DNA from 3 places in the Psychromonas sp. L1A2 genome. Region 1 is predicted to be linked to each of the others. Evidence: predicted binding sites of a transcription regulator. Region 1 holds the regulator's gene; each other region holds the start of a gene.

The links. The regulator LexA, encoded in region 1, represses DNA repair genes until DNA is damaged. The targets are predictions, from matches to a motif close to TACTGTATNNNNATACAGTA.
Region 2: GQR59_RS07170 (YebG family protein) is a predicted target of LexA. The motif match lies at 3,277-3,296, and genes of this name have one in related genera.
Region 3: recA (recombinase RecA) is a predicted target of LexA. The motif match lies at 1,407-1,426, and genes of this name have one in related genera.

What each region holds. Positions count from the first base shown of each region.
Region 1 is NZ_WUAG01000002.1:1,830,761-1,835,744, reverse strand. Features, by position in the region: gene GQR59_RS18395 (GNAT family N-acetyltransferase) at 1-292, shown strand, start outside; gene GQR59_RS18390 (SCO family protein) at 388-1,065, opposite strand; gene lexA (transcriptional repressor LexA) at 1,205-1,831, opposite strand; gene GQR59_RS18380 (type II secretion system protein N) at 1,985-2,734, opposite strand; gene gspM (type II secretion system protein GspM) at 2,765-3,244, opposite strand; gene gspL (type II secretion system protein GspL) at 3,244-4,443, opposite strand; gene gspK (type II secretion system minor pseudopilin GspK) at 4,440-4,984, opposite strand, start outside.
Region 2 is NZ_WUAG01000001.1:1,658,686-1,663,669, forward strand. Features, by position in the region: gene GQR59_RS07155 (PqiB family protein) at 1-1,983, opposite strand, end outside; gene GQR59_RS07160 (paraquat-inducible protein A) at 1,973-2,605, opposite strand; gene GQR59_RS07165 (paraquat-inducible protein A) at 2,598-3,191, opposite strand; gene GQR59_RS07170 (YebG family protein) at 3,324-3,596, shown strand; gene thrS (threonine--tRNA ligase) at 3,735-4,984, shown strand, end outside.
Region 3 is NZ_WUAG01000002.1:1,040,313-1,045,296, reverse strand. Features, by position in the region: gene mutS (DNA mismatch repair protein MutS) at 1-808, opposite strand, end outside; gene GQR59_RS14900 (CinA family protein) at 852-1,352, shown strand; gene recA (recombinase RecA) at 1,454-2,500, shown strand; gene GQR59_RS14890 (AzlD domain-containing protein) at 2,713-3,030, opposite strand; gene GQR59_RS14885 (AzlC family ABC transporter permease) at 3,027-3,779, opposite strand; gene GQR59_RS14880 (putative quinol monooxygenase) at 4,146-4,463, shown strand; gene GQR59_RS14875 (LysR family transcriptional regulator) at 4,683-4,984, opposite strand, start outside.

The DNA of each region.
Region 1 (4,984 bases):
AAAGCCTGCTGCTTTATTAACAGCCATTGAAGGTTTTTCTACTTTTGCCTGTAAACCGTTATTTAATATTCATGATGTCGTTGTACATAGTGATTTTAGAGGGAATAAATTAACTCAACATTTATTCGAAAAAATTGAAGAGATTGCTAAAGCTCGTGATTGTTGCAAAATCACATTAGAAGTATTGAGTGGCAATGAAGTTGCTTGTAAAGCTTACCAACGTTTAGGCTTTTCTGATTATCAACTTGATCCAGAATTTGGCAGTGCTTTATTTTGGACAAAGAAAATTTAATCTACGTTACGTTAATTCTTCGCTTAAAGATGAATAAACCGCTTAGTCTTAGTTAACTGCGCGGTTATTCTAAAAACGGGTCAATGTTAGCTACCCTATTGATTAATTTCATTATTATATTGTTGCTGTAATTCTTTAATATCTTCAACCATTAAATCCATATCTACGCTATTAATACCTTGCTTATTAGGCACAGACTTAAACGTTGCATGCAACTTTCCATCCGGGTCAATTAAAACAATAGATGCACTGTGATCGACCAAATAAAAATCATCTGTATCACCCGCTTCAACAATGCCATAAATTAAACCAAGCTGTGTTACAAAAGGCCATAGTTGTTTATGTGTGCTCGTTACACCGATAAAGTTTTTATTAAAATAATGAACATAGTCTGCGAGTTGTTCCGCTTTATCTCGATTAGGATCAACAGAAACAAATACAACTTGAGTGGTTGTATTATCATCATTAGTTAAACTAGGATAAATACGATCTAAATCAGCGAGTGTAGTAGGGCAAACATCAGGACAAAAAGTATAACCAGCAAAGAAAAGCGTCCATTTCCCTTTTAATGATTCATTTGTAAAAGCAACTTTTCCCGCTTTTTCAAAAGCAAACTCATTTAAAATAATACGCGGTTTAGCTAAAAATAAAGCATTATTATCTGTTTCAAATGTATCACCATTTTTAGCATTTAGATTAATGGCTTCTAATCCACCTAACGCAAAAAATAAACCCACGATTACAATACTGCATATAATTATTATACGTTTCATTTTTTTACTCTATTTGCTCAAAGCAAGTGATGAAAATGCCAATAAATAGAATAACTATTTATTGGCATTTTCTTCGCTTTATTAATTTATTTACTGCATTTACTTAAGCGATTAAGTTACAAAGCAGATAGATAAACGTTTACATCCAATCAGCAGTACGAATAACACCAACTGCAATACCTTCAATATCAAATGATTGAAACTCTAAATCAACCTTAATGGGATCGAATAATGTATTTTCAGCTTTTAATGTTATTTGCTTACCATCACGATAAAAGCGTTTAACGGTTACATCATCTTCAACTCTTGCAACAACTACTTGGCCATTATTGATATTTTGGGTTTTATGTACAGCTAATAGATCACCATCCATAATACCAATATCTTTCATGCTTTCGCCCTGAACACGCAATAAAAAATCTGCCGCAGGATGAAATAAAGTAGGATCAACATTGTAATGAGTTTCAACGTGCTCTTGAGCTAAAATCGGCTCTCCGGCAGCTACTTTACCGATTAAAGGCAAGCCTTCGTTGGCTGCTTCATTATCTTTATGCTCACTAATAACGCGAATACCACGAGATGTGCCAGATAATATTTCAATCGCCCCTTTACGTGCTAATGCTTTTAAATGCTCTTCTGCTGCATTGGCACTTTTAAAACCTAGAATTCTTGCTAATTCCACGCGTGTTGGTGGCATGCCAGTCTTTGTAATTTGATCTTTTATTACGTCTAGGACTTCGCCTTGGCGTTTAGTTAACTCTTTCATTAGGATCTCCACGCGATAATAAACTGTAAACAAACACAGTGTATATCCATACATGGTTAAATACTAGTTAAGACTCTTCTTTTTATTATTAGATAGGAAATAAAGTCCAATAATGCTAAATAATGACCCAACAATACTCTATTAATTCATTACTTAAAGTTGTCCACTAAAGCTAAGTGTCGTTGCCCCACTTTCGTTTTTTGGGCCAATCCACGTTAATGATTTAGCAATCGAAGGAGCCAACTTATCGGTTCCTTGAATCTCTCCATTTAACTTATATATGCCGCCTTCGCCTAAACTAATATCTAAGGTTGTTGCTAATTCATCTGACTCTTGAGTAACAAATGCCGTAACCTCACCATTATCACATCCGAGATCAACAGTAGGAGAAGCTAAATTGACTACGCCTAACTGACTAGATACGACAGCATTTTGCCAAAGTACGTTACCTTGTAATTGTTCACAATAGGGTTTGCCTTGTGTGAATTCTTTAATGACTGCGGAAAAATCTCCTGAAATTTTAGCCGGCAAACGCATTGGCAATAATGTTAATAATTCTTTTGAACTTAAATCTAAAATAACATTTGATGCGCTTATCCCTGAAAAACCATAACGAACAATACCTTTACCAGACATAGCTTGAGAACCGTTGTTAAATGAAGCATCGGCCTCTAGGTTTAATGTAAGTAATGCCATTAACTGCACATCCCATTTTACATTATCAAAGCGCAATTTACGGTTAACTACAATTTGCTTGGCTTGCCCTTTCCAGATCGTACCTGTGGCATTATTAACTTTAATCGCTCCTCTAGGAAGCCAATCAACCACAACAGCCAAAGGCAAATTAACCACTAAAGTAATTAAGTAAACGAATACGACCAAAATGGCGATTTTAAATTTCATTTGAAACCTTTATTATGCTTGAATTTAACTCTAATAACTTAATGATAAGCGACTAACTTTAATCATGCCTTGAACTTTATCTTGGCTTATATCAACACTCGCAATCTGTACGTTATGTTGATTTTGCAATACGGTTATCCACTCTATAAATTGATTAAATTCAATTTGGTTTATAGAAAGATCAACTGTTCCATTACGACTTTGGATACGTGCGATATTAATCTGATTGCGTTTAGCTGTACTATTAATAAGCTGTGATAAATTTTGTGGTGTTCCCGTTTGGGTGTCAATCAGTCCAGCAGCAATAATTTTATTTGAATTAACTTCAACCCATTGTAAAGTTTGTTGAGCACTATTTAGTTTCTGCTGGCTAATCGCTAAATTATTAGCTAGTGGTTGCCATAAAAGAAAATAGACGACAGCGATAAAAACAACCACGGCAGAAATAATCGTTAATCTTTGTTCTCTTTCAGTGGTGTTTTCCCACCAATCTTTGATTTCTTCAAACATTATTTTACCCCTACAGTCACAACACCACTAATGCGATTTTTATTGTTACTTAATGCACCTTGCTTAAAGCTATATTGTGTTGGTATTTTTGACGAAAACTGCTCAAAAGCTTGAAAACTATCCGCACTAATCGCTAAGCTAATTTCTTGATTTTTACCATTAAATTTTAACGTTGATATTTGTAAACTTGGTACAGCCTTTAAACTAGGAAGAAGGTCATTTAACATAATCAATAGCCCAGAATCTTGCTCTGTAATTGATGCGTTAGCTAATAATCCCTTTAACTTTTTCTTAATACGGCTATATCTTAAAGGACTTTGTTCAGGAAAAGCTTGTTTATACACCGTCTCGACTTGCCCTTTCACTTGTAAGGTTTGTTTATCTATTTGCTCTGTTTGTACAAATAAGTTAACTAATAGCAGAACAAATAATACTAACGCCGCGATCGCTGGCGCTTTCCATTTATACAATTGTAAATTTCTTTCTTTCTTAACTGAAAATTCACCGGTTAACAGGTTGAAAGAATGTTGAAAACAACCTTCTGCTAATAATTGCATCGGTAACATCGCTTGCTCAGCTTGCCATTGTCCGAATGAATGCTTAGGTACAGGGCTATAACTTTTAATAATTTGTTGTGGATTATCTGATAGACGTAGCTGTAAAATATCATTGAGCATTTCACTATCACAACTCCAACCTTGGTATACGCTTTCACGTATCAGCCATTGTTTTTCTAATTGTAACGCTTGCCATTCATGCTCTTCTGGTAATGGTAACGCTAACGCTTCTGGTAGTAATCGCTGACAAAAAATATCTGCATCAGCTAACCAATCTAACCACATTTGTAATTTGCTTTTAAAACAGATAGCAACATCAACTAAATCAGTTTTTTTAGCCAATACTGAAAAATGTAGTTTATCCACATCACTGGCTAAATCATCTTCAAGCATATAAGGTAAAGCTTGTTGCATTTGACGCGTAAAATTGCCTTTTATCACCACTGATTTTAAGGTGACATCTACACTAGGCACTAAACAAATCACTTTTCGTGACTGTGCTTTTTCAGTTAACAATTGTAGGTCTTGAGCATTTTCTAAATCACCAGAAGCAATGATCTCTTTTTCACTATCAGACCAAATCAACCAATGAATAGTTTGATGTGCTTCACTTGCTAGGCGAATAATTAATTGTTCACTCACTGCGCATCTCCATTTCCTACCATGTCTTCTATTCCTGCAAATTGGAAACGAACCGTAGTTGCTTCCTCATCTTCTACTTTAAATAATGACTTTAATGCAATTGTTCGATCATCAAACTCTGCTGACCCGTATAATTGAAAATAATCGCTGGTTACACTTAATTGTGATTGTACGTCTTCCGGTATTATTTTATCTGTTAACAAATCTGTCTCTAAAAAGTCTGCGACCGAACTCCAGCCACTAGTAGGTCTATCATTTAATAAGTCTTGAAAGTCTTCTATTGATAAACCTAGTTCTTCTGGAAATAAAGCATATAAAACCTCGGCTTTATCTTGTTTGACCGTATTAACATTAATCAATTGTTCTGACGTGGGTAAAGCACACAAGTGTCTTTTTATATGATCATAAATATTACCCGTCACTCCTTGTACAGCTCTTAACTCAGAGATATCAACCATCAAATCATTGGCCGCTAAATGAGGGACATTTTGAGCTTCATAATATCTATCTTCTGCACCTTCTGACTCATCGACGGTATCAT
Region 2 (4,984 bases), on a different contig from region 1:
GTTACCTACTTTTAATTCAGATGCATCGTCATAGATAAGTGTAATTTGCTTTGGTGGTTGTGTTGCTTGCTGGTAGTTATCAAATAAGCGGTATTGTCCCTCACTGGTTATATTAGAGGTTACTGATGGTGAAAATTCTAAAGCTATACCGCCAGTGGCTACTGCTAGTAATGATGCTGCATTGACCTTAATACCAGAAAGACCTGCGTCAATTTCAAAACCACTAATATTCCAAAAAATAGTTTGTTTGGTAATCAAGTGTTTAAATTTTGCGTTAATGTTAATACTGGTTTGCATTAAGCTTGAATCATGTAAGCGTAGATCACTTACTTCACCTACTTGTAGTTTGTGATAATAGACAGGAGAACCAATACTCACAGAAGGTAATTCTTTACTTAGAAGGATTACTTTAAGTGGATCAGTAAAAGCATCTTTACCTAGTTTTGCCATCTCTTTAGATTCATATAAATAGAAAGGTTGTTTATTTTCAAATGGAGTTTGAATATGTTTTTTAGTGATTGGTGATTCATTATAGAGTGCAATACCACCTTGTATAATATTTTCTAATGGTTTGCTATTAACCTCAACCCCTTTTAGAGAAGCCTTAAAGTTTACTCCGCTTAATAGGTGGAATTTACTGTTCTTATTAATTAGATAACTAAATTCTTCATCGATGTTTAACGTCGCTTTAATTTTATTATTATCTTCAGTTAATTTTATTGTACTCACTTTACCAATATTAAGCCCTTTATAGCTAACAGGTGCACCGTCTGTTAAGCCATTTGCATTATCTGCAATTAAAGTTATTGATAAAGCATTACTTTCTAAAATAGATTGTTCTGTCTTTATTACAAACTCAGTACGTAATGGTTCATCTTGATAGCTCTCTCCGTGTGAAAAGTTAATATAATCACCAGTAATAAGATTACTTAAGTTTTCAATTTTAGAAAAAGAAACGGATGTTTTCTCAACCCAAAAACGTGCACTTTCAGTGATTAAATCACTAAATGCTGGGTTGATAGTTGCTTTTGCAATGAACAACTGACTTTCTGAATCGTAGTTGATGGTATCAATCCTACCAATACCATGCCCTTTAAATAAGATACCTGCACGCTCTGGTAAATTATTGGTGTTAGATAACTTAAGGATAATATGTAGGCCTTCCTGACTAGCATCAATATCATTAAATAGCTGATATTTCTGGTTTTCTAAAGGCTCAGTAGATGATTCAGGACTGCTGAAGGTAACTCCTCCCGCAATTAAAGTGGTTAGGCTATCAAGTTTGAAATCTATACCTGCTCTTGAAATGTTTGCATTTAAACCACTAATATTCCAAAATTTACTTTTTTGTTTTACTAAGTGGCTGTATTTACTTTCAATAAAAGCCTGAATGTTGACAAATTGCCCCGTTTTATCAAGACGTACTCGAGCAATTTCTCCCACTTGTATTTTTTTATAAAAGATAGGCGTTCCAATGTTAATCGATGCGGCATTATCACTTTTTAAGTTAATCAATAATGCATTATCCGGAATGGTGATTGGTTGTTCTCTTGTTGCAACAAAGTCAGTTGCTTCCTCACCTTCGCCAGGTAATAAATTAATATAACTCCCAGAGAACAAAGTATCTAATCCAGTAATTGAAGTTAAAGATGCTTTGGGTGAAACTAACCAAAATTTACTTTTCTCTTTTAGTAAAAAGGTTGCATGAGACTCGATTTCAGCAATGACATTAACACCATCAACCTCATCAAGTTCAATCTTCTTGACGGTACCAACAATAACCCCTTTGTAACGTACTTTGGTTTTGTCAATGATAATACTGCCAGCATTGGTGAAATGAATATTAACACGCATATTTTTATGAGTGATATTTTGGAATAGTATCCAAAGAGCCAATAATGTAGCGATAAAAGGTAGAAACCACACTGGTGAAATATATTTTGATTTACTAACAACAGGTGTTGTCGAAGGGTTATCTTGCATCGGTATTTGCGTCCCATATTAGACGAGTATCGAAACTCTGTGCTGCGAATAATGTTGTAATGACAACCACGGTGAAAGAAGTTGCTGCGATCCCTGGGTAAACGGATAGGAAATTTCCTTTATCAAACACCGCAACCATTATTGATATAACAAATAAGTCTAATACTGACCAACGACCAATCCAGTCGACTAACGTAAAAGCAATAAGTTGTTTTTTAGGGTTAAATTGCCATTTAAAGTGAATGGCGAGTGAAATAAAAGCTAATACTACAATTTTTAATATAGGTACTACTATAGACGCTATAAAAACAATAAACGCTATACCAGACATGCCGCTTGATAATAAGCTTACAATACCTGAAAAAATAGTATCAGGATAACGTGTCCCGTTTTTTAATAAGTAAGTAATAGGGTAAAGGTTAGCTGGAAAGATAAAAATAAAAGCTGTAAACAATAATGCCCATGTTTTTTGTTGGCTATTTTCAATGCGAGGTGAAATCGGACTACCACAATAAGGGCAACATTCTTGATTCTCACTAATAGAAGAATGTTTTTCACAAACTCGGCATAGTTGCCTGTCTTGTTGTCTTGCACTTATCCCTGTTATTAGCGGTTTATTCATTGAGTAAATATTTCCAATGTTGAGCATTATCATATTCGCTGATCATACTCATATTTAATATTAAAAAACCAACTAGAAAGTACAGGCCACTATTGAAATAAAGTTCTGCATAACTCGTTAATTTAAAAACGGCTACCATAAAGCTCACTAAATAAACTTCTAACATAGACCAATGAATGATAATGCTCGTTAATTTAAGCACATAGTTAAGCAATTCGGGGCGTTTATTGAACATCATGCATCCGCTACTAAATGCGATACAAAGAGTTAATAACGTAGGGGCAACTACCGCACAAAACAACACCACAAAAGACACAACAGGCGCTATATTAATCATCATTATAGCACCTTGTAACAGGTTGGTTTGTTCTGTAATGCCTAACAAATGCACTGAAACAAGTGGGAATGAAAAAGCAGGAATACAAACTAATAATGCAGCGACTGCTAGAGCAAATACCTTATTGGGTTTACTTGTTGTCGCTTTACAAAATACATGATTACAACGAGCACATTTTGCAATGTAGCCTGGTTGTATAATAGGTTGTTGTGAAACCATGTCACAATGGCTACAAATTATCGTTTTCATTCATACTTATCAGTAATTTGACAATGTTATAAGATAGCAAATTAATTATAGTATGACAAAAGTTGCATTATCACAAAAGCAGTAGTACTGTATGTAAAACCATGTTTAATTTGAAATTAAAAAGAGGCCACCGTGGCAGTCATCATTAAATACATTGTAGAAAGAAAGGGTGTTGAGAAAATGACCTTTACCAGTAAGAAAGAAGCCGATGCATACGATAAGATGCTAGATAGCGCCGATCAAATCGCATTATTCTTAAGTGAAAGTCCTGTTTCTCTAGATGATCAACAGCTTGAAGAATTAGGGCTGTATGTCGCAAGCAATAAAGATGTGTTGCAAAACCTATTTAAAGGGCAAGTGTTTAACTCAGAAAGTATCGATAAAGTAGAGCCATCAGATAGTTAAACCTCATTAAATAAATAGGAGTAACAATAAATTAACCTTTAGTGTCTTTTATTGTGCTCCTTAATGCAGTAAAATGCGCTCCTCTTTTTAATTAATACAAATGCTTTTTGGTTGGAAGCATCACTGTGAGGAATTCGCATGCCAATTATTACTCTTCCCGATGGAAATCAACGTCAATTTGACACTACTACTTCAATTATGGATATCGCAGCAGATATCGGTCCTGGTTTAGCGAAAGCTTGTATTGCAGGTCGCGTTAACGGACAACTTGTAGATGCTTGTGATCCTATTGAAACTGATGCAGACGTATCAATTATCACCAATAAAGATGATGAAGGTCTAGAAATATTACGTCACTCTTGTGCGCATTTGTTAGGTCATGCAATTAAACAATTGTACCCAGAAGCAAAAATGGCAATAGGACCAACCATTGATAATGGTTTTTACTATGATATTGATCTTGATGTAACCATTAATGATGAAGAGTTAGCTAAAATTGAAAAACGCATGCAACAGCTAGTTAAAACTAACTATCAAGTTGTTAAAAAGAAAGTCAGCGTTGATGAAGCGATTGCAGTATTTAAAGAACGCAATGAACCTTATAAATTAGAAATTCTTGAAGGTATTGATAAAGAAGACCGTCCTGGTCTATACCATCATGAAGAATATGTCGATATGTGTCGTGGTCCACACGTACCGATGATGAAATTTAGCCAATGGTTTAAATTAATGAAAGTATCAGGCGCATATTGGCGTGCTGATTCTGATAACAAAATGTTACAACGTATATACGGTACAGCTTGGGCTGACAAAAAACAGCTAAATGCTTACTTAAAGCGCCTTGAAGAAGCGGCTAAACGTGATCACCGTAAAATTGGTAAACAGTTAGATCTTTACCATATGCAAGATGAAGCACCGGGTATGGTGTTCTGGCATCCAAATGGTTGGACTATTTTCCGTGAGCTTGAAAGTTATATTCGTGAACAAACGGTTGCCTTTGGTTACCAAGAAGTAAAAGCGCCACAAATACTAGATCGTTCTTTATGGGAAAAGTCGGGTCACTGGGATAAATACAAAGACGGTATGTTCTGTACTTGTAGTGAAAACCGTGATTATGCAATTAAACCAATGAACTGTCCTGGTCACGTACAAATCTTTAACCAAGGTTTAAAATCGTACCGTGACTTACCATTACGATTATCTGAATTTGGTTCATGTCACCGTAATGAGCCATCGGGTTCTTTACATGGTTTAATGCGTGTACGTGGTTTTACACAAGATGATGCGCATATCTTCTGTACAGAAGCGCAAATTCTTGAAGAAGTATCAGCATGCATTAACATGGTCTTCGAATGTTATAAAACATTTGGTTTCGAAGATATCGTAGT
Region 3 (4,984 bases), 790 kb from region 1:
AAATAACCGTATCAGTGCTTTGTTCTAATGTAATTGATTGAATATGGGTAAGCACTGTACGTTGAGTATCTTTTAAATATTGCAATAACGCACCAGCAGCACAAATTGCAAAGTGGGCTTTTTCAATACCAAACCCGACGAGATCTTTAGTGCCTAACTGTTGGGTTAATAGTTTTTTACAGGTACCTAATTCAAATTCCCATTCAGGGCGACGACGAATCGTAGGTAAATGTTCAATTAACTCCAAACATTCAAAGTTATCGGGATATAAGAGTTCAGCTGGATTTAGACGTTGTATTTCTGCTTGTAAAGATTCAGCTTTATTAAGTTCATTAACAATAAAGCGACCACTACCAATATCTAATGAAGCAATACCAAAGGTGTCACCTTGTTGGTAAACTGAACATAATAAGTTATCTTGTTTATCATCTAATAACGCTTCATCAGTGATCGTGCCAGGGGTAATGATACGTACTATCTTACGTTCAACAGGGCCTTTGCTGGTGGCCGGATCGCCAATTTGCTCACAAATTGCAATCGATTCACCAAGGGCAATCAATTTTGCTAAGTAGCCTTCAACACTATGGTAGGGAACACCGGCCATTGGAATGGCATTGCCGCCAGTTTTTCCACGTTGAGTAAGGGAAATACCTAATAATTGTGATGCTTTACGAGCATCATCAAAAAACAGTTCGTAGAAATCACCCATACGATAAAAGAGTAAGGTGTCTGGCACTTCACTTTTTAAGGTTAAAAATTGTTGCATCATCGGAGTATGCTGTTTTAATTCTTGCGCTGTTGGCTTCATAATGAATACACTTAATAACTATTTCTAAAAAAGGCGGAAAATGATGTTTACTGAAAAAACCGTTAAAGAATTGGCGCAAGTATTAGGCGAAAAACTGACTAATGCTGGCTTGGTTGCTACAACCGCAGAATCCTGTACCGGAGGTGGTGTAGCATACGCTATTACAGAAATTTCTGGAAGTTCGCTGTGGTTTGACCGTAGTTTTGTTACCTATAGTAATGGCGCTAAAACACAGATGCTAGGTGTTGAAGACCTGTTGATTCAAGAGTTTGGGGCGGTCTCCAAAGAAGTGGTTAATGCCATGGCTATTGGCGCCATAAAAAATTCAGATGCCGATATTGCTGTTGCGATAAGCGGGATTGCAGGGCCTGATGGCGGCAGCGAAGAAAAACCAGTGGGTACGGTTTGTATTGCTTGGTATAACGCACATAGTGGACATAAAACTGAAACCTATTTATTTGTAGGTGATCGCTCTGAAGTGAGAACACAAGCAATTCGTTTAGCACTTTTAGGGCTGATAGATAACGTTGATATGCTAAACTAAATAAATATCATCATATTTTTAATAAAAAACTTGATACTGTATAAATGAGCAGTATACTGCATGCATATACAGTAAAACATAAGAAAAACACTGGAGAATACATGAGTCAGGACGCAAATAAAGATAAAGCATTAGCAGCTGCATTAGGCCAAATTGAGAAACAATTTGGTAAAGGTTCAATTATGCGTCTAGGAGACGGTGCTGCAGCAATGGAAATTGAATCTGTTTCAACTGGCTCATTAGGTTTAGATGTTGCTCTTGGAATAGGTGGTTTACCGTACGGTCGTGTTGTTGAAATATACGGTCCAGAAAGTTCTGGTAAAACGACGCTAACATTACAAGTTATTGCTGAAGCACAAAAACAAGGTAAAACTTGTGCGTTTATCGATGCAGAGCATGCGTTAGACCCTAGCTACGCAAAAAAATTAGGTGTTAATGTTGATGATCTTCTTATCTCGCAACCTGATACTGGTGAGCAAGCATTAGAAATCTGTGACATGTTAGTACGTTCAGGTGCTGTTGGTGTAGTGATTGTCGATTCTGTTGCGGCCTTAACGCCAAAAGCGGAAATTGAAGGAGACATGGGTGACTCACACATGGGTCTTCAAGCACGTCTAATGTCTCAAGCATTACGTAAACTAACCGGTAACATTAAACAAACTAATACGATGGTTATCTTTATTAATCAAATCCGTATGAAAATTGGAGTTATGTTTGGTAACCCAGAAACAACTACTGGTGGTAATGCATTAAAATTCTATGCATCAGTTCGTTTAGACATTCGTCGTATTGGCGCTGTTAAAAATGGTGATGAAATCACAGGTAATGAAACACGCGTTAAAGTGGTTAAAAACAAAGTATCACCACCGTTCAAACAAGCTGAGTTCCAAATCTTATACGGCGAAGGTATTAATAACCACGGCGAGTTAATTGATTTAGGTGTTAAACAAGAGTTAGTTGAAAAATCTGGTTCTTGGTACTCATACAACGGTAGCAAAATTGGCCAAGGTAAGAGTAACGCTTGTAAGTTCTTGCAAGAAAATCCAGCTGCTGCTAAAGAGTTAGATGAAAAGCTGCGTGAAATATTATTAACAAAACCAGAAGTTGCACCTGAAACTAAAGATGTAGAAACTGAAGCGCCTGAGTAAGTTAATCTATAAAGCTAAAAGTGCCTTTGTACTAATGGTAATACCAACTATGTTAAAGAAGCTATGTTAACTGAGCTTCTTTAACCAGTAAAATAGAGTCAGTTAATTAGTGCGATTGATATAACTAGCTAAGATAAAAACCGATGCCTACAAAGCATCGGTTTTTTTGTCTGTTTTTTCTGAGTTAGTCTGCACGAAAAATTGAAGTCCTCTTAAGCAATTAATAACTTCAACAGTAAAAAAACTAACATACCAAAGAAGATCGTTTTTAATAAACTCTTAGTCACTAGGCTGATCACCACACTAATAATTGCCGCTAATAAATAAACATTAGTAAAACTTATATCCATATCTCCATAGGGCATAACGACTGCGGGCACTATGATTGCAGTTAATACTGCTGGAGGCACAAATTTTAATGATTGTTGCATCCAGACTGGAAAAGTAATTTTCCCTGCAAAAGCAAACATGACAAAACGAATACCAAATGTAATGATGAACATGCCTAAAATTAACCAGAATTCATTCATATTTTCTTCTCCTTGTTAATAGACATTTTTTGCATACGCATCACTGATAAGCCAGCGGCAACACCTATTAATGCACTAATAATGAGCCCAAGCTTATTAGGTAAATAAGAAAAGGATAAAGAGGCTATTGCAGCACTGCACGTTGCACTTAACATGGCTTTACTATTAATGTAAGGCACCACCATACCGATAAAGGTAACTGACATAGCAAACTCTAGTCCCCAACTTGTCATATCAGGAATAATATTGCCAAGTACTAAACCAAGTGCTGTAGCCGATGACCAAGCGATATAAAAACTTAATAAAGAACCAATATAGAAAAAATGCGCGTACCGATGATCATTACCTAACGGAGAATCAGGCTGATAACGTTGGCTCATGTTAGCAAAGGTTTCATCGGTTAAGCCAAAGGCTAAAAAGGCTCGTAATGCGATTGGTAAATGAGCTACTCGAGGTACTAATGCTGTTGCGTATAACAGATGGCGTAAATTAACGACAAAAGTAGTTAACAAAATGATTTCCAGCGGTGCTTGTACTGCAATTAATGCTAAAACAATAAATTGTGCTGACCCAGCAAAAACAAACAGTGACATAGCCATGGTGGCCCATACCGAAAGTCCACTGGTTGGTGCTAATGTACCGAATAAAATTCCAAAAGGAATACCACCTATTATCAATGGGATTGCTGCTTTACAACCCGCTTTCATTTCGGCTTTTTTTAGCTGTTGATGATTGATAATATTCTCCACGATCAAGTTGATAAAATAATGACAGTATTTGACCATAGCTGAATGATTTAATAAAACTTTTTAAATAAATTATCAATTTAATTCGTTTTCATTAATGATATTGATCTATCGATACTAAGCACTTAACGACACTAAGCACTTAACGATACTAAGTATCGATCTGGAAAATCTTTTCCATTGAAAATTGGTTCAATTGGAATTTTTATATCGGCCTGTTATTAGAGATAAATAATAAGTAGTTAACGAATCTTATTTAAATAATAATTTATGATACTAAATTGAGTCTGCCAATTAAAAAATAAAATAAAATAAAAGAAATTAAATTAGATAGTGGTAGATAGTCTTACACTTTAAAAAGGATCGTAAATGATAAATTTGACGATTGTAGCGAACATTAATGTTAAACAAGATAAGATCGACTTTGTAAAAGCTGAAATGATTAAGTTAATCGATAAAACCTTGATAGAAAAAGGGTGTGTAGAATATCGTTTACACCAAGATAATAACAACCCAGCTCATTTCATATTTTATGAATGTTGGGAATCTCGTGAGTTATGGCAAATACACAGAGAAAATACACATCTAGTAGACTACCGAGTGGCAGTTGAAGGAGCAATTGAATCCTTTGATGTTAGCGAAATGACAGAGCTATTTACAGGGTCAGAATTAACTAAGTTAAGTTAAGTTAAGTTAAGTTAAGTTAAGACCCTTGATCTCAAATTGTATTCTTCTGCGGAGGAATACATTACTATCACTATTGATTAATAAGCCTTCGGCTAAGTATGAACAATCCTTCGACTAAACCTTCGATTAAATATTTAGAACTCTTCTATTAAATAGCAACAAAGATCTTAGTTATCATTTTAAGTCTTTTTTAATCCTCGTTTTCTGCCTTGTTATTTTTTATTGTAGGCTGTCCCACAACGGTTTTTGTGAAAACTTGTCACTAATAAAATCGATCAATAAACGACAGCGTTGTGATAAAAAACGGGTTTGTGGATAAACCGCATAAGCATGAAGGATAGGTAATTGATGATCCGTTAATATCGGCACTAATTGCCCTTCAGTAATAGCTTGATGAATAATAAATAGTGGTAAAGCAACAATACCTTGTCCATTGATCGCAGACATTTTTAAAAAATCGCCGTTGTTGGCTTTAATCTGTGCATTTACATCAAGCTGATGTTGTTTTTGTCGAGGGTCGG